Regions from separate parts of the Mesobacillus sp. genome, predicted to be linked through region 1. Evidence: a T-box and tRNA genes for the amino acid it is inferred to sense, from the RefSeq annotation. Region 1 holds a T-box; the other holds one or more tRNA genes.
The links. The T-box of region 1 lies ahead of trpS (tryptophan--tRNA ligase). A T-box ahead of a tRNA ligase gene usually reads a tRNA of that ligase, here a tRNA-Trp.
Positions count from the first base shown of each region.

Region 1 (11,209 bases):
AATCGCTCCTAAGGATATGGCTGCTTCCGAGCAAGTCCGCACTAAGCCTGTAGGAACTGGTCCATTCAAAGTAACTAAAGTTGTCCCTGGTGAATCAGTAGAGCTTACTAGAAATGAAGACTACTGGAGAGGCAAGCCTCATCTTGAAAAGATTATTGTTAAAGTTATCGACAGCTCTCTTACTACTGGAGAACTTAAGAATGGAACTCTTGACATGACTCCATTCCACCCAACAGTTCTTCCAGAAATCGAAGCTCTTGATAATGTAGATGTTGTAAGATTCCCTGGCTTATCTTACTACTATGTTGGTTTCAAATTAGGTAAATACGATGGCAAGAAAAACGTAATGGACAAAGAAAAATATGCAAGCAAGGAACTTCGTCAAGCTATGCTTTATGCAATCAACCGTGATGAGTGGGTTAAAGCGTTCTTCAGCGGCCTTGGTAAGCCACTAGATCGCCCAGTTCCAAGTGCTCACTGGATTGCAGCTGATAACAAAGATATGCCTGTTCAATATTCTTATGACCCAGAAAAAGCTAAAGAACTATTAGACAAAGCTGGTTATGTTGACAAGGACGGCGACGGATTCCGTGAAGACCCTAAGGGTGAAAAATTCGTAGTTAAATTCTCGCACTATGCAACAGGAAACCCTACTTTCGAAGCTCGTGCAAAAGCTTTGACTCAGTACTGGGAAGAAGTTGGCTTGAAATCTGAGCTTCAAATGACTGACGTAAACCTTTACTACGATCAAATCGAAAAAGACGATCCTGCTCTTGAAGTATTCTACGGCGGCTGGGGAACTGGCGCTGACCCAGATCCACTACCACTTTGGGGTGTTGAATCTGTATGGAACTACCCACGTTTCGTAAACGAAAAAGCTGAACAGCTTCTTCAAGATGCTGTAGATATCGAAGTTGTTGGAACGGACACAGACAAGCGTAAGCAGCTTTACGCTGACTGGCAGAAGATCATGAACGAAGAAGTACCAGCCCTTCCAATCGCTGAACTAGAAGAAGTTATGGCTGTTTCTAAGCGTGTCCAAGGAGTCAAATTTGACGTATCTGGTGCTAACTCATCTCACGAATGGTGGATCAAGCAATAATAAGACCCACTTATTCAGTTAAGGAGAATGCATATGCTTAAGTACACTCTAAGACGCATCATCGGCATGATTCCTATGCTTTTCCTTATCTCTATTGTAGTGTTTTCCCTGGCGAAACTTATGCCAGGGGACTCACTCAGTGGGGAAATCGATCCGAATAATACGGATCCGGCATACATAGAAGAGATGCGGGAGAAGCTCGGATATAATGATCCAATTCACGAACAATATTTCAGATGGATCGGGAATTTCATGCAGGGTGATTTCGGAAAATCGACCCGATATAAGATTCCTGCCAGCGAAATCATTGCAGAACGTTTGCCTAATACTATTTTTCTAGGATTCTCAAGTATTGTGATAACCTATCTCCTTGCATTCGCAATGGGTATCTACTCAGGCAGGAAGCCATATACACTTGGTGATAATGCCATAAGTACAGCAAACTATATAGGACTGGCACTGCCGGCATTCGTTGCAGGTGTGTTCGCAATTTATTTCTTCTCATTCACTCTAGGCTGGTTCCCTTCTAACGGATCGGTTGATATTTCCGTTACAGAAGGAACTTCTGCTTACTGGTTCAGCAGGCTGCATCACGTATTCTTGCCTGCAATTGTATTAGGATTATTGAGCACTGCAAGCTATACGCAGTTTTTGCGTAATGACATTATAGAAAACAGCCGAAAAGACTTTGTCCGTACAGCAAGAGCAAAAGGAACTGCAGAAAGTAAGATTTACAATCAGCATATTTTAAGAAATTCAATGATCCCGCTGATTACCTTCCTTGGATTCGATATCGTGGCACTGGTAGGCGGAGCAATCATCACTGAAACAATTTTCACATACCCAGGAATTGGACAACTATTCCTGAACTCGGTATCTCAAAGAGATTATCCGGTGCTGATGACATTGACGATGATGTTCTCATTCTTGACCCTTTTCGGTAACTTAGTTGCAGATATACTTTATGGAATCGTTGATCCAAGGATCAGGCTTGATTAAGGAGGATGGCTATGGAAATTTCAACAGCAAAAAATACACAGATTAACCTGAAGCCAGAAAAAGGCTTGTCTCCATGGGCCATCGCTCGCAAAAAATTTGTGGCAAACAAATTGGCGATGACAAGCTTGATCTTTTTGATCTTCGTTTCGATCATTTCATTTTTGGCTCCATATATAACTACAATTGATATTACTAAAATCAATATTGGCTCAATGTCACTGCCACCATCCTCTGAACATTGGCTTGGAACAGACAAAAGCGGACGTGATGTATTCACGAGACTTCTTTACGGCGGCAGGATTTCCTTGCTTGTTGGTTTAAGCTGTACATTCTTCGTCATTTTGTTTGGGACAGTTGTCGGTTCAGTGGCCGGTTATTTCGGCGGCATAGTAGACAGCATGTTAATGAGATTTACAGATTTCGTACTTAACTTCCCATTCCTTGTATTTGTTATCGTGTTAGGTACAATTTTCTATGGTAAGTTAAACGGACTTGTTGTCCTTATCATGGTTATCAGCTTGCTTAGTTGGGGAGGAGTTGCGAGGATCGTGCGAAGCAAGATCCTGGCAGAGAAAGAGAATGAATACATTCTCGCTGCCATTTCAATTGGCTGCTCACCTTTCAAAGTAATCGTCAAGCATTTATTGCCAAACGTACTCTCAACAATCATTGTTCAAGCTACGATCCTGTTTGCTGGTATGATTGTGTCGGAGTCAGCGTTAAGCTATCTGGGCTTCGGTGTACCTGCTGAAATCCCAAGCTGGGGAAATATGCTTTCATTCGCAAATGAACCAGACGTATTACAAGGAAAACCATGGATTTGGATTCCGCCAGCTCTTGCAATCACATTGACTATCCTTTCCATCAACTTCATTGGTGAAGGATTAAAGGATGCACTAAACCCAAGATCTCGTCGTTAAAAAATCTACCAAACACAGGTAGATTTTTTATTTTGGATTGAAGGTGATCGCCATGTTTTTGGTGAGTGATTTATTCATTAATTAACGGGGAGAGGTTGTAACTCTTCCTTTTTTTGTGCCTTGCAACCTTCGATTCTTATCTTTACTGAATCCTTGAGTTTTAATTTCTGTTGTTGAGTGAGTAATATCCTGAAACACCATTATAATAAGGGCTGTTTTCGCAAAGATTATTGCTTGCACCAATGTTGAATTAAGATCCTGTTGCTCTTCGTTCCAGGCGCGCAGACTCCTTCGGGATGAAGCGGGACAGGTGAGACCTAGGTAGAAATGGCCCGGAATGAAGGGGCCATTTTACCCCGCAGGAGCAAAGCGGCGAGGAGGCTCACCGCACGCCCCAAGAAAAATTTGCTCTGGAAAAAGACGGCAATTGGGCTTTTTTATAATTTTTCAAAGGAAAGCGAAGCGCCTGGAACGGAAATCAACAGCTTTTATTGCAAAGCCTTCTTTAAAAACCATTTAGAAGGAGATTCTCAAAAGCATATACAATAGCAACAAAGTATTAGAAAAGAGCCTTAATAAAAGATACACAGTACTGCTCACCCAACCTCTTACATATAGATATATATAAATGGACAGGCCGGGGTGATGGCAGTGTATAAGTTGTACGATGAAGAGAGCAAACCTTATGCTGTTTAGATTATCCGTATTAGTGATCGGTTTTGGGATCGCTGTATCTGGTGGCATAAGCACAATTGCATATTTAAATATGGTTACTGCAGGTCACGGTTTCAGCGAATACTTTTCCTTTATTTCTAAGAGAGTAGAATGCTATCTCCTGCCAGCAGGCATCTGTATCATCTGGCTTAGTATCTATTGGCCACATAACAATGAAGAAAATTGATCTTCCTTTTAAGGAATAATTTTACTTAGTGCTGCCCATACTGATGGACAAACAGTTTCTTGAAGTGAGGGGTTATAAATCATGTTGTATCTTCATGATGTCTGGGTAAACTGGTTCGAAGGGGAAGAAAACGGCTATAATGTCTGCCATTTTCACGAATGGCGGAAGGATGATGGAGTTGAGCTTCTAGACCAGGTGCCGCTTCTGAAAATTGATCATGTGCTATTTAATTATATCGAAAATGATTTATCAGAATTGCCTCAACAGCTTCTGGATGACATTTATCGAAAGGCATATTTAAGAAAAAATCATGAGCGTACTCAACTTGATTACTGCTTTGTCGTCTCAGATGGCACAGGCATCCTGGCGGTTGACACGATTGGATACAATATCCCGATCAGGAAGAGCAGGCTGATTCCAAGGCAGGAACAACTGGTGTATGAAATGATTGAAAACCAGGAAACGATTCACTATGGCTTCAATGACCAGACTGCACTTAAGGATTTTCACATATTGTCACCTTCTCCTGACCTGATGAAGGGCCTTACAAGGAAGGAACGGCAGCTGAAGCAGCTATTGTTCATGGCAATGGACCAGCTTAATTCCTCTAAAAACGTCGCTGAAGTGCGCTACTGGTTCACTGAGTGGAAACCAGAACTTTATGAAGAAATCCAGCGGTTATCTTTTGATGAAGTTTGGGAGCAGCTATTTGAAGAAACAAAGTTTGGATGGTCAAACAAACATGAAAAATTCTGCGAAAACTTAATAAAGGGCCAGGCATTTTTCGAAAAGCTATGGGAAATGGAGCATGGACCTAAAGTTAACTAAGGAGCTGAGATTGATCAGCTCTCAGTTTTTCAACAAAGGGCAGCGAGATCCTCTCGCTGCCTTTGTCTGTTACGAATACTATAGTAGAAAGTGTGAGTTGCCATCCAGTAGTATTATTCAGGTTAATGTTTTAGGTGGTGCTCATGAAGCCAAAATAACCGGAGAAATTCCGCCAATCATTTATAAAATGGTACAGGAGGTTGAAATAAGCGGATATAATCCGGTTACTGCCTCTAAATGTGCCTAATAATGAAAGACTTTAATCATATAAGCGGAAACACTTCACTTATTTCGCTTGAAATCACGATGTTTTACAAAATAAACGGAAATTGTCCGTCTATTTTATGTACCCATGAAATACCAGAGCCTAAAAACTAAAAAGAAAGGCTGTACGCAAATTAACAAACTAGGAGCTGTTTTATATAATCTCTTTTATTATGCCCATTAATAAATGTATGAAAGGGATTCCGCTTTAAAAAAGGAGCTGAAACCAATTCAGCTCCTCACGGATTTACTTTCTTTTCTTTCGGCCTAAGCCCATCGCATTCTCCATTTTGCCAAGCATTTTGCCGGCGACACGGTTCGCTTTTTCAGCACCGCGGTCAAGAATATCATCCAGTTCAGGAGAATCGATCAATTCATAATACCTTTTCTGGATCGGCTCAATTACATCGACAACGACCTTTGCGAGATCCCCCTTGAAATCCCCATAGCCTTTGCCTTCATACTCGGCTTCCAGTTCCGCAACTGATCTTCCGGAGAGGATAGAGTAAATGGAGAGCAAGTTGGAAATACCCGGCTTGTTTTCTTTGTCGTACTTCACGATTCCTTCTGAGTCAGTGACGGCACTTTTAATTTTCTTTTCAATTTGCTTTGGTTCATCGAGCATAGAGATGAATCCTTTTGTATTCGGGTCGGATTTGCTCATTTTCTTTAATGGATCCTGCAGGGACATGACTCTGGCCCCAACCTTGGCGATCCGAACCTCAGGGATAGTAAAAATCTCGTTGTATTTTTTGTTGAAGCGTTCAGCGAGATCCCTGGTAAGCTCCAAATGCTGTTTCTGATCTTCGCCGACAGGTACAAGATCGGTTCCATAAAGCAGTATGTCCGCAGCCATTAGCGGAGGATACGTTAAAAGTCCCGCAGACACAGCTTCTTTTCCAGTAGATTTATCTTTGAACTGAGTCATTCTTTCCAGTTCGCCAATATAAGCGACACATTGCATCATCCATCCAGCCTGTGCATGGGCAGGAACTTCTGATTGGATGAAAAGTGTTACTTTTTCAGGGTCAATTCCTGAGGCAATATAAAGAGCAGCAAGGCTCTTAATGTTCTTTCTAAGCTGCTGCTTTTCCTGCGGGACAGTGATTGCATGCTGGTCAACAATACAGAAGTAGCAGCTGTATTCATCCTGTAATTCTGTAAATTGTTTCATGGCCCCAATATAATTACCAAGGGTAATAGTCCCGCTTGGCTGGATGCCGGAAAAGATTGTTTGCATTGATTTTTCCTCCTGTTATTTAAAAAAGTATATAAAAAAGACCATCCGCCCCTACGAAATTGTAGGGACGAATGGTCCGTGTTGCCACCCTAATTACTCACTGCTGAGTCACTCTGCCCATGCATGATGCATGGCTGCCTTTAACGCAGGGATACGCCTGGATCTACTTAAGTTCGAAACAGGGGCTCAAAAGTCCATTCCAAATGCCAGGCTGTTTGTTCTCACCACCCACAAACTCTCTGAAAGCCTTAAACAGATGTACTATTCTTTGTCATTGCCTTTGAATGCAATTTTCCATTTTATTAAAAATGATTATAAACAAATCGCTGCCAGGATGCAAGAGACACTGGCTAAGATTTTACAGATAATAATAATAAAGGGCTCCCAGCATGCCAATGAAGTCAAGCAATCCTACAATCAGAAAAGGGTGCGTGTTGAATGTAATCAGTTCAGAAAGAGGAGTAACTTCATCAAATGCTTTCTTTTTGCCTTCCTCGTCCTTACCGGCGAAAACTGTTCGGAAGGAATAGGAAATCGCATCAAAGAATCCGGAGTTGACTGTAAAAACTAGCAATGAGGTGAAAAGCAGAAAGCTTGCAATATAAAAAGAAATATTTATATAGTTTAACAATGAAATTTCTCGAGAAAAGGCAAGAGAAATTACTAAAACTATGATTTGAGAAGCTATAAACCCCAAAAAAATTTTCCCAACACTCTTACTCATTTTACCAATTCTCCCCTAAATTATTATTTTAGAAAAGGTATTTTCAAAAATATTCTAAAAAAAACACCTGAATATTACAAAAAATAATGCTTATAAATAAGCCTTAAAGGCTTATAAGTCACCATTATACCATACATTCTTAAGGAAATTTATTACTATTGTTTCAAAGTTGTAAATTTTTCACGTAAAAATATTGAACATTTATTTCAATCTATGTATAATAGGGAATGTAAAAAGTTTTCAGAAAACAACAAAAAAGAGGGGGCATAACTTTGAAAAAGTCAAAATTTTCATTGCTTTTAGTTCTTACTCTAGTATTCTCTCTATTTCTGACTGCATGCAGCGGAAATAATGATGCTGGAGAAACGCCTAAAGATGACAATGGCACTAAAGGCGAAGACACTGCTGCTAACGTACCACAAGAATTAAGAATGCTTGATTCTTCTGAGATCCCTACAATGGACACTGTTCTTGCTGAAGGATCTACATCATTCACTTACATAAATAACGTAGGTGAGGGTCTATACCGTCTAGGTCAAGACCACAAGCCAGTTCCAGCTCTTGCTGATGGCGAACCAACAATCAGCGAAGACAAGACAGTATATACTTTCAAACTTCGCGATTCAAAATGGTCTAACGGAGAGCCTGTAACAGCTCAAGATTTCGTGTTTGCTTGGCAGCGCGCAATCGATCCTAAGACTGCTTCTCCATACGGCCCGTACATGATGGGTGGCAAAATCAAGGGTGCTGCAGAAATCACTGAAGCTGGTGCTGCTGGCAAGCCTTACGATCTTAACACACTAGGTGTTAAAGCTATTGACGAAAAGACTTTGGAAGTAACACTTGACAAGCCAGTTGTTTACTGGGCTGACCTATTCGCTTTCCCAACATTCTATCCGCAAAACCAGAAGTTTGTTGAAGAAAAAGGCGAAGCTTTCGCAAGCAATGCTGAAAACTTACTTTACAACGGTCCTTTCAAGATGACTAAGTGGGATGGAACTGATGCTACTGAGTGGGTACTTGAAAAGAACGAAAACTACTACAATGCTGACAGCGTTAAACTTGAAAAAATCACTGTAAACGTAGTTAAAGATTCTAACTCAGCTGTAAACGCATTCGAAGCTGGCGAAACAGACATGACTGGATTGCTTTCTTCTGATATCGTTCCTCAATACGAAGGCGACGATCGTATGCTTAGCTGGATGGAGCCAACTGTATTCTGGATCAAGATGAACCAAAAGAACAAGGCTCTTGCTAACGTAAACATCCGTAAGGCAATCGCAATGGGCTTCAACAAAGAAGACCTTGCTGCTAGCATCCTGAACAACGGTTCTGTTGCTGCAAACTATTTCGTACCAAAAGATTTCGTAACTCTTGATGGCGAAGATTTCCGTGAAAAGAACGGCGACATCGTAACTTTCAATGCTGAAGAAGCTAAGAAAGCTTGGGAAGCTGGTCTTAAGGAGCTTGGCGTAGATAAGTTAGAACTTCGCTACCTTGGTGGAGACACTGAAGCAGCTAAGAAAACTGATGCTTACATCAAAAACCAATTAGAAACAAACCTTCCTGGCTTAACTGTTAAGCTTGAAAGCGTTCCTTTCGCAGTACGTCTAGAGCGTGACAACGCTATGGATTACGATCTTCAATTCGCTGGATGGGGTCCTGACTATGGTAACGCATTATCATTCACAGACCTTTGGATCACTAACGGCGGAAGCAACAGAATGGGTTACTCTAACCCTAAATACGATCAGTTGATCAAGGATGCTCAAGGCAAACTTGCAACTGATGAAAAAGCTCAGTGGGAAGCACAGCAAGAAGCTGAAAGAATCATGCTTGGCGAAGACTTCGGTCTAGCTCCAGTTTACCAGCGTGCTGCTAACATCCTATTGAATCCAAACGTTAAAGGTCTTGCGATCTATAACTATGGTCCTGACTACTCATTCCAATGGGTAACTATTGAAGGTGAATAATAACTGAAGCAGTTTCTTATTTCAGAGTGTAATAATTCTGATGATAGAAAGAGAGTATATCTAGATATACTCTCTTTTTCCCTGTACGGCATTTGTCGAACAATAGGGAAAATTGAAATAATATAGGAGGTGCACACATATGGGAAAATACTTGCTTAAAAGGTTTTTTTATATGTTTTTAACCCTATTCATTATCGCGTCCCTTACTTTTTTCCTAATGAAAATCATTCCGGGTACGCCATTTGCAAGTGCAGCTAAATTGCCGCCTGCACAATTGCAAATAATGAAAGCGAAGTATGGATTGGATCAGCCGGTCCCTGTCCAATATGCAAAATATATTGGCAATCTGCTGCAAGGAGATCTAGGCATCTCATTCCAATTCAACAATACACCTGTAACAGATCTTATGATTAAACGTCTTGGTCCGTCCATGCAATTAGGTGCACAGGCGATGGTCGTAGGTACGTTAATCGGAGTTCTGCTCGGTATATTTGCTGCTTTGAGACAAAATACCTGGGTGGATTATAGCTCTACCTTTGTAGCGGTACTCGGTAAGTCTATTCCTAACTTTGTATTCGCCGGTGTGCTTCAATATTATATGGCTGTTAAGCTGGGCTGGTTCCCGGTACTATTCTGGAGAGGATTTGAATATACAATCCTGCCAACCATTGCTTTATCCATGCTGCCAATCGCAATCGCAGCCCGATTTATGAGAACTGAAATGATCGAAGTACTAAGTTCTGATTATATTACGTTGGCGAAAGCAAAGGGAGCGAGCTTCTTTGAGATTGCATTCAAACATGCATTGAGGAACGCACTGATTCCACTGGTGACTGTTCTCGGACCATTAGCAATTTCATTGATGACTGGTTCTCTTGTTATCGAGAAAATTTTTGCGATTCCTGGTCTCGGTGAACAATTTGTAAAATCGATTACAGTTAATGATTACCCTGTTATCATGGGAACAACCATTTTATTTGCAGCATTATTCGTTTTCATCATCCTTGTAGTGGATATTCTTTATGGAATCATTGATCCACGCATCAGGCTGTCAGGAGGTAAGAAGTAATGGCTGAGTTTGAAGCAAAAATTCCAAAAGAACGTTTTAGACCTGCAGAAATTGATGCGTCTAAAGGTGAGGAAATTAATAAGCCGAGCTTGACCTTTTGGCAGGATGCCTGGATGCGCGTCCGCAAGAACAAGGGAGCATTGGTAAGTTTGATTGTCATGGCCCTCATCATCATCATGGCATTTATTGGGCCATTAATCAGCGGTAAAGAATTTGATACGCAGAATGTAAGGCATAATCACCTTCCGCCAAGAATTCCAGTCCTTGAAAATATTAGCTGGCTTCCATTTGACGGTGTTGTTGTCAATAGGGCAGGAAAAGAAATTAACATGTATGAACAGAAGAAGGTTGATGAGTATTATTGGTTCGGTACTGATGCACTTGGCCGCGACCAATTTACCCGAGTTTGGAAAGGTACACAAATCTCTTTATATATTGCTTTCCTTGCTGCACTGATTGATATGATCATTGGGGTAGCATATGGCGCAATTTCTGGTTACTATGGCGGAAAGCTTGATAACGTCATGCAGAGGATCACAGAAATTCTTGTTGGCATCCCACTGATGATTGTGGTAATTCTGATGATTCTATTGCTTAAGCCAGGTATTATCTCCATCACAGTAGCGCTTACGATTACAGGTTGGGTTGGTATGGCCCGTGTTGTTCGTGCACAGGTACTGAAGCTTAAAGAACAGGAATTTGTTCTGGCTTCCAAAACATTAGGTAACAGCAATGGCAAAATCATTTCAAAACATTTGCTGCCAAACCTTGCAGGTGTTATTATCATCAACACTATGTTCACCATTCCGAACGCAGTATTTTTCGAAGCTTTCTTGAGCTTTATCGGACTTGGTTTACAGGATCCATTAGCATCTCTTGGTACATTGATTGATGAAGGCTTCAAAGTGTTGAGATTATATCCTCACGAAATGATAATTCCAGCAATTGTCATTAGTATCATCATGATTACCTTTAACATGCTGGCAGACGGATTACGAGATGCGCTTGATCCAAAAATGCGCGATTAAAAGGGTAGGTGAATAATTATGGAAAATATTTTAGAGGTTAAAGATTTAAACATCTCTTTCCATACATTCGCGGGGGAAGTAAAGGCGATTCGCGGTGTGAATTTCGAACTTAAAAAGGGAGAGACCCTGGCGATCGTAGGTGAGTCGGGTTCTGGAAAATC
Region 1 is NZ_JBYNSB010000060.1:98,626-109,834, forward strand. It holds gene opp4A (oligopeptide ABC transporter substrate-binding protein) at 1-1,102, shown strand, start outside; gene opp4B (oligopeptide ABC transporter permease) at 1,136-2,101, shown strand; gene opp4C (oligopeptide ABC transporter permease) at 2,113-3,021, shown strand; gene AC3EBE_RS21835 (YuzI family membrane protein) at 3,707-3,922, shown strand; gene AC3EBE_RS21840 (DUF3603 family protein) at 4,004-4,750, shown strand; gene trpS (tryptophan--tRNA ligase) at 5,262-6,254, opposite strand; T-box leader at 6,315-6,538, opposite strand; gene AC3EBE_RS21850 (DUF3899 domain-containing protein) at 6,613-6,885, opposite strand; gene AC3EBE_RS21855 (peptide ABC transporter substrate-binding protein) at 7,251-8,951, shown strand; gene opp3b (oligopeptide ABC transporter permease) at 9,091-10,020, shown strand; gene opp3C (oligopeptide ABC transporter permease) at 10,020-11,048, shown strand; gene AC3EBE_RS21870 (ABC transporter ATP-binding protein) at 11,067-11,209, shown strand, end outside.

Region 2 (6,531 bases), on a different contig from region 1:
TCGTTCTTTGACTTCAGCGGATGGACCGAAGCAATCTCGAGAGGCTAGGAGCCGAAACTGGACAATGATTGCTCGTTCTTCTGTAATTCTTCTTACAAGATTATTTAGTTTTGAGGGAATGAAAAATTTCTCTTGCAAAATGCATAAAAGACAGTATAATAGATATTGTCTTTGAAAAATTGTCTGGTGGCGATGGCGAGAAGGTCACACCCGTTCCCATACCGAACACGGAAGTTAAGCTTCTCAGCGCCGATGGTAGTTGGGGGTTTCCCCCTGTGAGAGTAGGACGCCGCCGGGCAGGATGCATTCATCCTTATAATCTTTCTTGATACGGATCGTGAATCCAAATCGGAGAATATAATTATTCCGCAGTAGCTCAGTGGTAGAGCACTCGGCTGTTAACCGAGCGGTCGTAGGTTCGAATCCTACCTGCGGAGCCAATTTTGGAGAGCTGTCCGAGAGGTCGAAGGAGCACGATTGGAAATCGTGTAGACGGTTACCGCTGTCTCAAGGGTTCGAATCCCTTGCTCTCCGCCATTGAAACTTAAACATACGGCCCCTTGGTCAAGCGGTTAAGACACCGCCCTTTCACGGCGGTAACACGGGTTCGAATCCCGTAGGGGTCACCAAGATTTTTCGCCAAAGCGAATAAATGTCCTTGAAAAAGATTAGTGTATAATATGGAGGATTAGCTCAGCTGGGAGAGCATCTGCCTTACAAGCAGAGGGTCGGCGGTTCGATCCCGTCATCCTCCACCATAATTTTTTTAATATCATTGTCGCGGGGTGGAGCAACGAGCGTTACTTCACTGTATGAACTGCGAGTTGTACCGATCGAACTGCAGCTTGAATAAGCTTTCTGAGATCGGGACAGCACCTGCTCACTACGAGCATGGACAATATAATATCATTATTACCGTCGCGGGGTGGAGCAGCTCGGTAGCTCGTCGGGCTCATAACCCGAAGGTCGCAGGTTCAAATCCTGCCCCCGCAATCATGTGAGTCTTTCAAGTATCCCACTTGAAAAACTTCGGTCCCGTGGTGTAGCGGTTAACATGCCTGCCTGTCACGCAGGAGATCGCCGGTTCGATCCCGGTCGGGACCGCCATTTTTATGAAGCTCAGTAGCTCAGTCGGTAGAGCAGATTGCTCACATCCTGAAAAAGCTTCTGAGGCAATCTGCGAGAAAGACCGAAGGTCTTTTGAGCAAAGGTCCTAAGCCTTACAATCTTTAGGGAACAGTACTATTGTGGCTCAGTAGCTCAGTCGGTAGAGCAAAGGACTGAAAATCCTTGTGTCGGCGGTTCGATTCCGTCCTGAGCCACCATCTTTACAACTTACTGATTATCCAGTAAACATGATTAAATAGTTTTTTATAAAACGAAATCATGTTATAATGGAGGGGTAGCGAAGTGGCTAAACGCGGCGGACTGTAAATCCGCTCCCTCAGGGTTCGGCGGTTCGAATCCGTCCCCCTCCACCATGTATTTAGGGGTATAGTTTAAAGGTAGAACGAAGGTCTCCAAAACCTTTGGTGTGGGTTCGATTCCTACTACCCCTGCCAATTTTATAATGGCGATTGTGGCGAAGTGGTTAACGCACCTGATTGTGGTTCAGGCATTCGTGGGTTCGATTCCCATCAGTCGCCCCTTATAAATTCACAAATGTAATAATAAGAGCATACAATATATTGGGCTATAGCCAAGCGGTAAGGCATCGCACTTTGACTGCGACATGCGTTGGTTCGAATCCAGCTAGCCCAGCCATTTTTGCGGAAGTAGTTCAGTGGTAGAATACAACCTTGCCAAGGTTGGGGTCGCGGGTTCGAATCCCGTCTTCCGCTCCAGTAATATATGGCGGCATAGCCAAGTGGTAAGGCAAAGGTCTGCAAAACCTTTATTCACCGGTTCAAATCCGGTTGCCGCCTCCATTAGATTACTAATGGTATTTGAAGTAAGACATCTTAATATGCCGGTGTGGCGGAATTGGCAGACGCGCACGACTCAAAATCGTGTTCCTTCTGGAGTGTCGGTTCGACCCCGACCACCGGTACCACTTTTTTATTAAACAGGTGTTCCTGTTTTATTTATTTCAACTGAATATGTATGCGGGTGTAGTTTAGTGGTAAAACCTCAGCCTTCCAAGCTGATGATGAGGGTTCGATTCCCTTCACCCGCTCCATACATACGTGACTAACGCAGTATTTCGTTTCTTGAAAACGAAGTACTGCGTTTTTTCTGTTATATGGTTAATACTGTAGCAAACCTATAAGATAAAAGGCTGCAAACAAAAAGGATGCCTTAGCATCCAATGATTTTGTATGTGCCTGACCCTCCATGGATTTGGAGAAACATGTTCATAAGTGAAGCTGTCATTTTCTCTTTGCTTTCATGAGAGGCAGAAGGGCGCAAGTAAACGATTTGAAGGGCATTTCTTGTTTCTTCCGTGACAGCCGTGCGCTCAGAATCGACAAATGGACTTCCAAAGGGACCAATTTCATCTGAAGAGACGATTAAATTACCGAGATTATTGGTTCTGCCATTTAATCCGGTATATTCTTCTGATTCGCCAGCTACTCTCAGGTCAACTGGCCCCTGCACCTTCTCAAAATCATATATTCCTATTGGTACCTGGTACTCAAGTGAGAAGAAGTTGTTGATATCTATAGCGCTATGTACAGATTGGAGATAATTTTGTTTTCCGACTCTTCGATAGAGTGCCTCTGCAGAGTGCCGATAGCGGTTTGGATCTTTCCCAGTAGCTTTGAAGATACTGCGCCATTCCTTAATGCCCTCTAAATCGGTCACGCTTTTTTCAAGGAGGTCAAAATATATCGATTCCTGAAATAGCTGCAGCCTTCCTTTCAGCATTTGCGGCGAGTCTCCTACCTGGATATTTTCATATTTAATGATTCCGGCTGAAAATCCCGGAACAAGATCACATAATGATCTGGAAACACTAATTTCCATTGATTCCACCTCCTAAACTGCTTTAAAATAGTTTATCATAAAAGTAATTTGCTATTAAAGCTTTCGCCTTTCAATGGCGCTGATCTTGCCAGATATGATTTTCACTTTAGTTAAGTACCGCACTGCCGTGGCGGGGGTCTGACCCCCAGTGCGTTAGTGCGGTGAAGTTATATTTTATTCTTTTGGAGAGGGGGTGTCTGGATGGATTTAGATGAGTTGAAGAGGGATGTTGTTGAGTACGGTAAGTCGATTGGGATTGATAAGATTGGTTTTGCTGCTCCTTCTGCTTTTGAGGAAATGAAGGTTCGGTTATACAGGCAGCAGGAGCTTCATTATCAATCAGGGTTTGAGGAGAAGGATATTGAGAAGAGAACAGAGCCTGCGCTGATTTTTGACAAGCCTAAATCGATTATCTCGATAGCTTTGGCCTATCCTTCTAAAATGAAAACGAAGGTGGTCAGCAAGAAGGGCGAGCGCCGGGGAATTTTTTGCAGAGCGTCATGGGGAACGGATTATCATGCCATTCTTCGTGACAGGCTCCGAAAGCTTGAGGACTATCTTTCTGAGAAGATGCCCGGAGCCAGGTTTAAATCAATGGTCGATACTGGTGAGCTGGTTGACAGGGCAGTAGCGCAGCGCGCCGGAATAGGCTGGAGCGGAAAGAACTGTTCAATCATCACCCCTGAATTCGGGTCATATGTCTATCTTGGGGAAATGATCACGAATATTCCATTTGAGCCCGATACACCTATGGAAGACCAGTGCGGCAGCTGCAATAAATGTGTTGATGTATGCCCAACTGGAGCTCTTGTCCAGGGCGGACAGCTGGATGCTCAGAAGTGTATAGCATTTGTTACACAGACAAAGGGATTCCTTGCTGATGAATTCCGTGAGAAGCTCGGCAACCGCTTATATGGCTGCGACACCTGCCAGACAGTATGTCCAGAGAATAAGGGAAAAGACTTTCACTTTCATCCTGAAATGGAGCCTGATCCAGAGTTAGCAAAACCGCTGCTCAAGCCATTGCTGACGATCAGCAACCGCGACTTCAAAGAAAGGTTTGGCCATGTATCAGGTTCATGGAGAGGAAAGAAACCGATACAGCGCAACGCCATTATCGCTCTGGCCCATTATAAGGATAATAGCGCCATTCCTGATTTGATTGGTGTGTTAAAAGAAGATCCGCGGCCTGTTTTAAGAGGGACTGCTGCGTGGGCACTTGGAAAGATAGGCGGACCTGAAGCCCATGAAGCTCTCAAGAATGCTGCAAGTTCGGAAAATGATGCAGAGGTATTAAATGAGATAAGCAAAGGGCTGGAGTTCTTTAAGGATGATTCGGAAACGACAATTTCACTATAAAAAGGAATGGGTCTGATCAGGTCCATTCCTTTTTTCATTTTATTGAGGCAAAAAATGCTTGAAATAATCAATTCCTTCATACATATGAATGGTGAAGGGAGTGATGAGCATGCGTGAACAACTGCAGGAGCTTCTAGAACAGCGAGTCCTTCAATGTGTATCCATGCCTCGGAATCAGCTGCATGAATGCCCGGCAATCGAGCAGAAGAAGCAGAGCTGTGCAAGGCGGTCTGCTGAAATAGTGAAAGCGAAGGCAAAGGGAAAGGTCGAACAGAAAATCACTGGCCAAGAAAAGGAAAGCGTATTGTATGATGTTCATTTTCAATATTTGATTAAGCAAAAGGGCCAATTTTACATTGAAGAGGAAGTTGAAAAGCGTCAGGCAGAATTCTATAAGGGTGTGCTTGTCAAAGATGAAAAGCTGAAAGAGTCCACACCTGAATTTACTTCAGGAGAGGTATTGCCTGCATTTTTAGATGAGGCTCCAGCAATTAGGGCTGGATACCAGTATGACAGGTTAAAGGCTGTCCAATACGCTGAACGATGGTGGAATGACTTCAACCCAGCCTATAAGAAATTTGAGGTTGATTGCACCAACTATATTTCCCAATGCCTGCACACTGGAGGAGCCCCAATGAGAGGCTATCCGAACCGTGGCAATGGCTGGTGGATGCAAAGCAATAATTGGAGCTATAGCTGGACTGTTGCTAATGCAATGCGGTGGTATCTCCCTGCCTCAAAATTCGGCTTAAGGGCACGGGAGGTAAGCAGTGCTGACCAGCTGAAGCTCGGGGATGTAATATGTTATGATTTCCAGGGTGATGGCCGCTTTGACCATACCACAATTGTCACTGGTCATGATGCCAATGGGATGCCGCTAGTGAATGCCCATACGTACAACAGCAGGATGAGATACTGGGCATATGAGGATTCAACTGCATACACTCCGCAAATTAAATATAAATTTTTCACGGTTATGGATGATCAGTGATTATTGAAAAGCCTCTGACTCAATTTGCCTGCTGCACGGACAATGGCGCATTTCTTTGTCCTGAAACAGTGTAGTGGTATAATAGCAAATAGAGTTTTAGATAGAGGTGAAAGTCATGGCATTGCATGTAGTATTATTCCAGCCGCTCATTCCGGCTAACACTGGGAATATCGCGCGTACCTGTGCAGGGACAGACACGGAGCTGCACTTGATCAAGCCGCTAGGTTTCTCTACGGATGACAAGATGCTCAAGCGCGCTGGCCTGGATTACTGGGAGCACGTCAAAATCCATTATCATGAATCATTAGATGATTTTTATGAAAAGAATCAAGGCGGAGAATTCTTCTATATAACAAAGTTTGGGAAAAAGACTCATTCGGACTTTGATTATACTGATCAAGAAAAGGATTATTTCTTTATTTTCGGCCGCGAAACAACAGGGCTGCCAAAGGAAGTAATCGAAAGCAATATGGAAAGATGCCTGCGTCTGCCAATGAATGAAAACATTCGCTCATTGAATCTTTCCAATACTGCGGCAATCCTAATTTATGAAGCATTGCGCCAGCAGGATTACCGCGATTTACGCAAATTTTAAGGAGACCAATGCTGGTCTCCTTTTTGACATTGAAATTCTATAAGGAGATGATAAAAATGAACGAAATAATTGAAACGATACTCCAGCATCGCTCAGTAAGGCGCTTCAAGGACAAGCTCCTGGATAGGGAGCAGATTGAGCTCATTGTTAAAAGCGCCCAGGCAGCATCTACTTCAAGCTTTATCCAGGCATATTCCATCATCGGCATAACCGATAAGCAAAAAAAGCAGAAGCTGGCTGAACTGGCTGGCGGCCAAACCTATGTGGCGGAAAATGGCCATTTCTTTGTTTTTTGCGCGGACCTTCACCGGCATAAGGTCATAGGGGAGCTTGAAAATGTGGACCTTCAGGATTCAATCGAAAGCACTGAAAAGTTCATGGTTGCTTTGATTGATACCGCCCTGGCTGCACAGAATGCTGCTATTGCTGCAGAATCAATGGGCCTTGGCATCTGCTATATCGGAGGAATCCGCAATGATCTTGAAAACGTAAAAGAACTGCTGAAGACACCCGAGCATGTAGTGCCGCTGTTTGGACTTGCAGTCGGCTATCCTGATCAGGAAACCGATTTGAAGCCGCGTCTGCCCCTTGAGCATATTTATATGGAAAATGAGTACGA
Region 2 is NZ_JBYNSB010000008.1:77-6,607, forward strand. It holds rRNA gene rrf (5S ribosomal RNA) at 183-298, shown strand; tRNA gene AC3EBE_RS01990 (tRNA-Asn) at 366-440, shown strand; tRNA gene AC3EBE_RS01995 (tRNA-Ser) at 446-537, shown strand; tRNA gene AC3EBE_RS02000 (tRNA-Glu) at 555-629, shown strand; tRNA gene AC3EBE_RS02005 (tRNA-Val) at 683-758, shown strand; tRNA gene AC3EBE_RS02010 (tRNA-Met) at 920-993, shown strand; tRNA gene AC3EBE_RS02015 (tRNA-Asp) at 1,032-1,107, shown strand; tRNA gene AC3EBE_RS02020 (tRNA-Phe) at 1,250-1,325, shown strand; tRNA gene AC3EBE_RS02025 (tRNA-Tyr) at 1,397-1,481, shown strand; tRNA gene AC3EBE_RS02030 (tRNA-Trp) at 1,489-1,562, shown strand; tRNA gene AC3EBE_RS02035 (tRNA-His) at 1,574-1,646, shown strand; tRNA gene AC3EBE_RS02040 (tRNA-Gln) at 1,690-1,764, shown strand; tRNA gene AC3EBE_RS02045 (tRNA-Gly) at 1,770-1,844, shown strand; tRNA gene AC3EBE_RS02050 (tRNA-Cys) at 1,854-1,928, shown strand; tRNA gene AC3EBE_RS02055 (tRNA-Leu) at 1,969-2,053, shown strand; tRNA gene AC3EBE_RS02060 (tRNA-Gly) at 2,106-2,179, shown strand; gene AC3EBE_RS02065 (B3/B4 domain-containing protein) at 2,299-2,967, opposite strand; gene queG (tRNA epoxyqueuosine(34) reductase QueG) at 3,169-4,326, shown strand; gene AC3EBE_RS02075 (amidase domain-containing protein) at 4,436-5,317, shown strand; gene trmL (tRNA (uridine(34)/cytosine(34)/5-carboxymethylaminomethyluridine(34)-2'-O)-methyltransferase TrmL) at 5,433-5,912, shown strand; gene nfsA (oxygen-insensitive NADPH nitroreductase) at 5,969-6,531, shown strand, end outside.
Region 2: it has a tRNA-Trp gene. The T-box ahead of trpS (tryptophan--tRNA ligase) is inferred to sense a tRNA for this amino acid. The anticodon was not compared.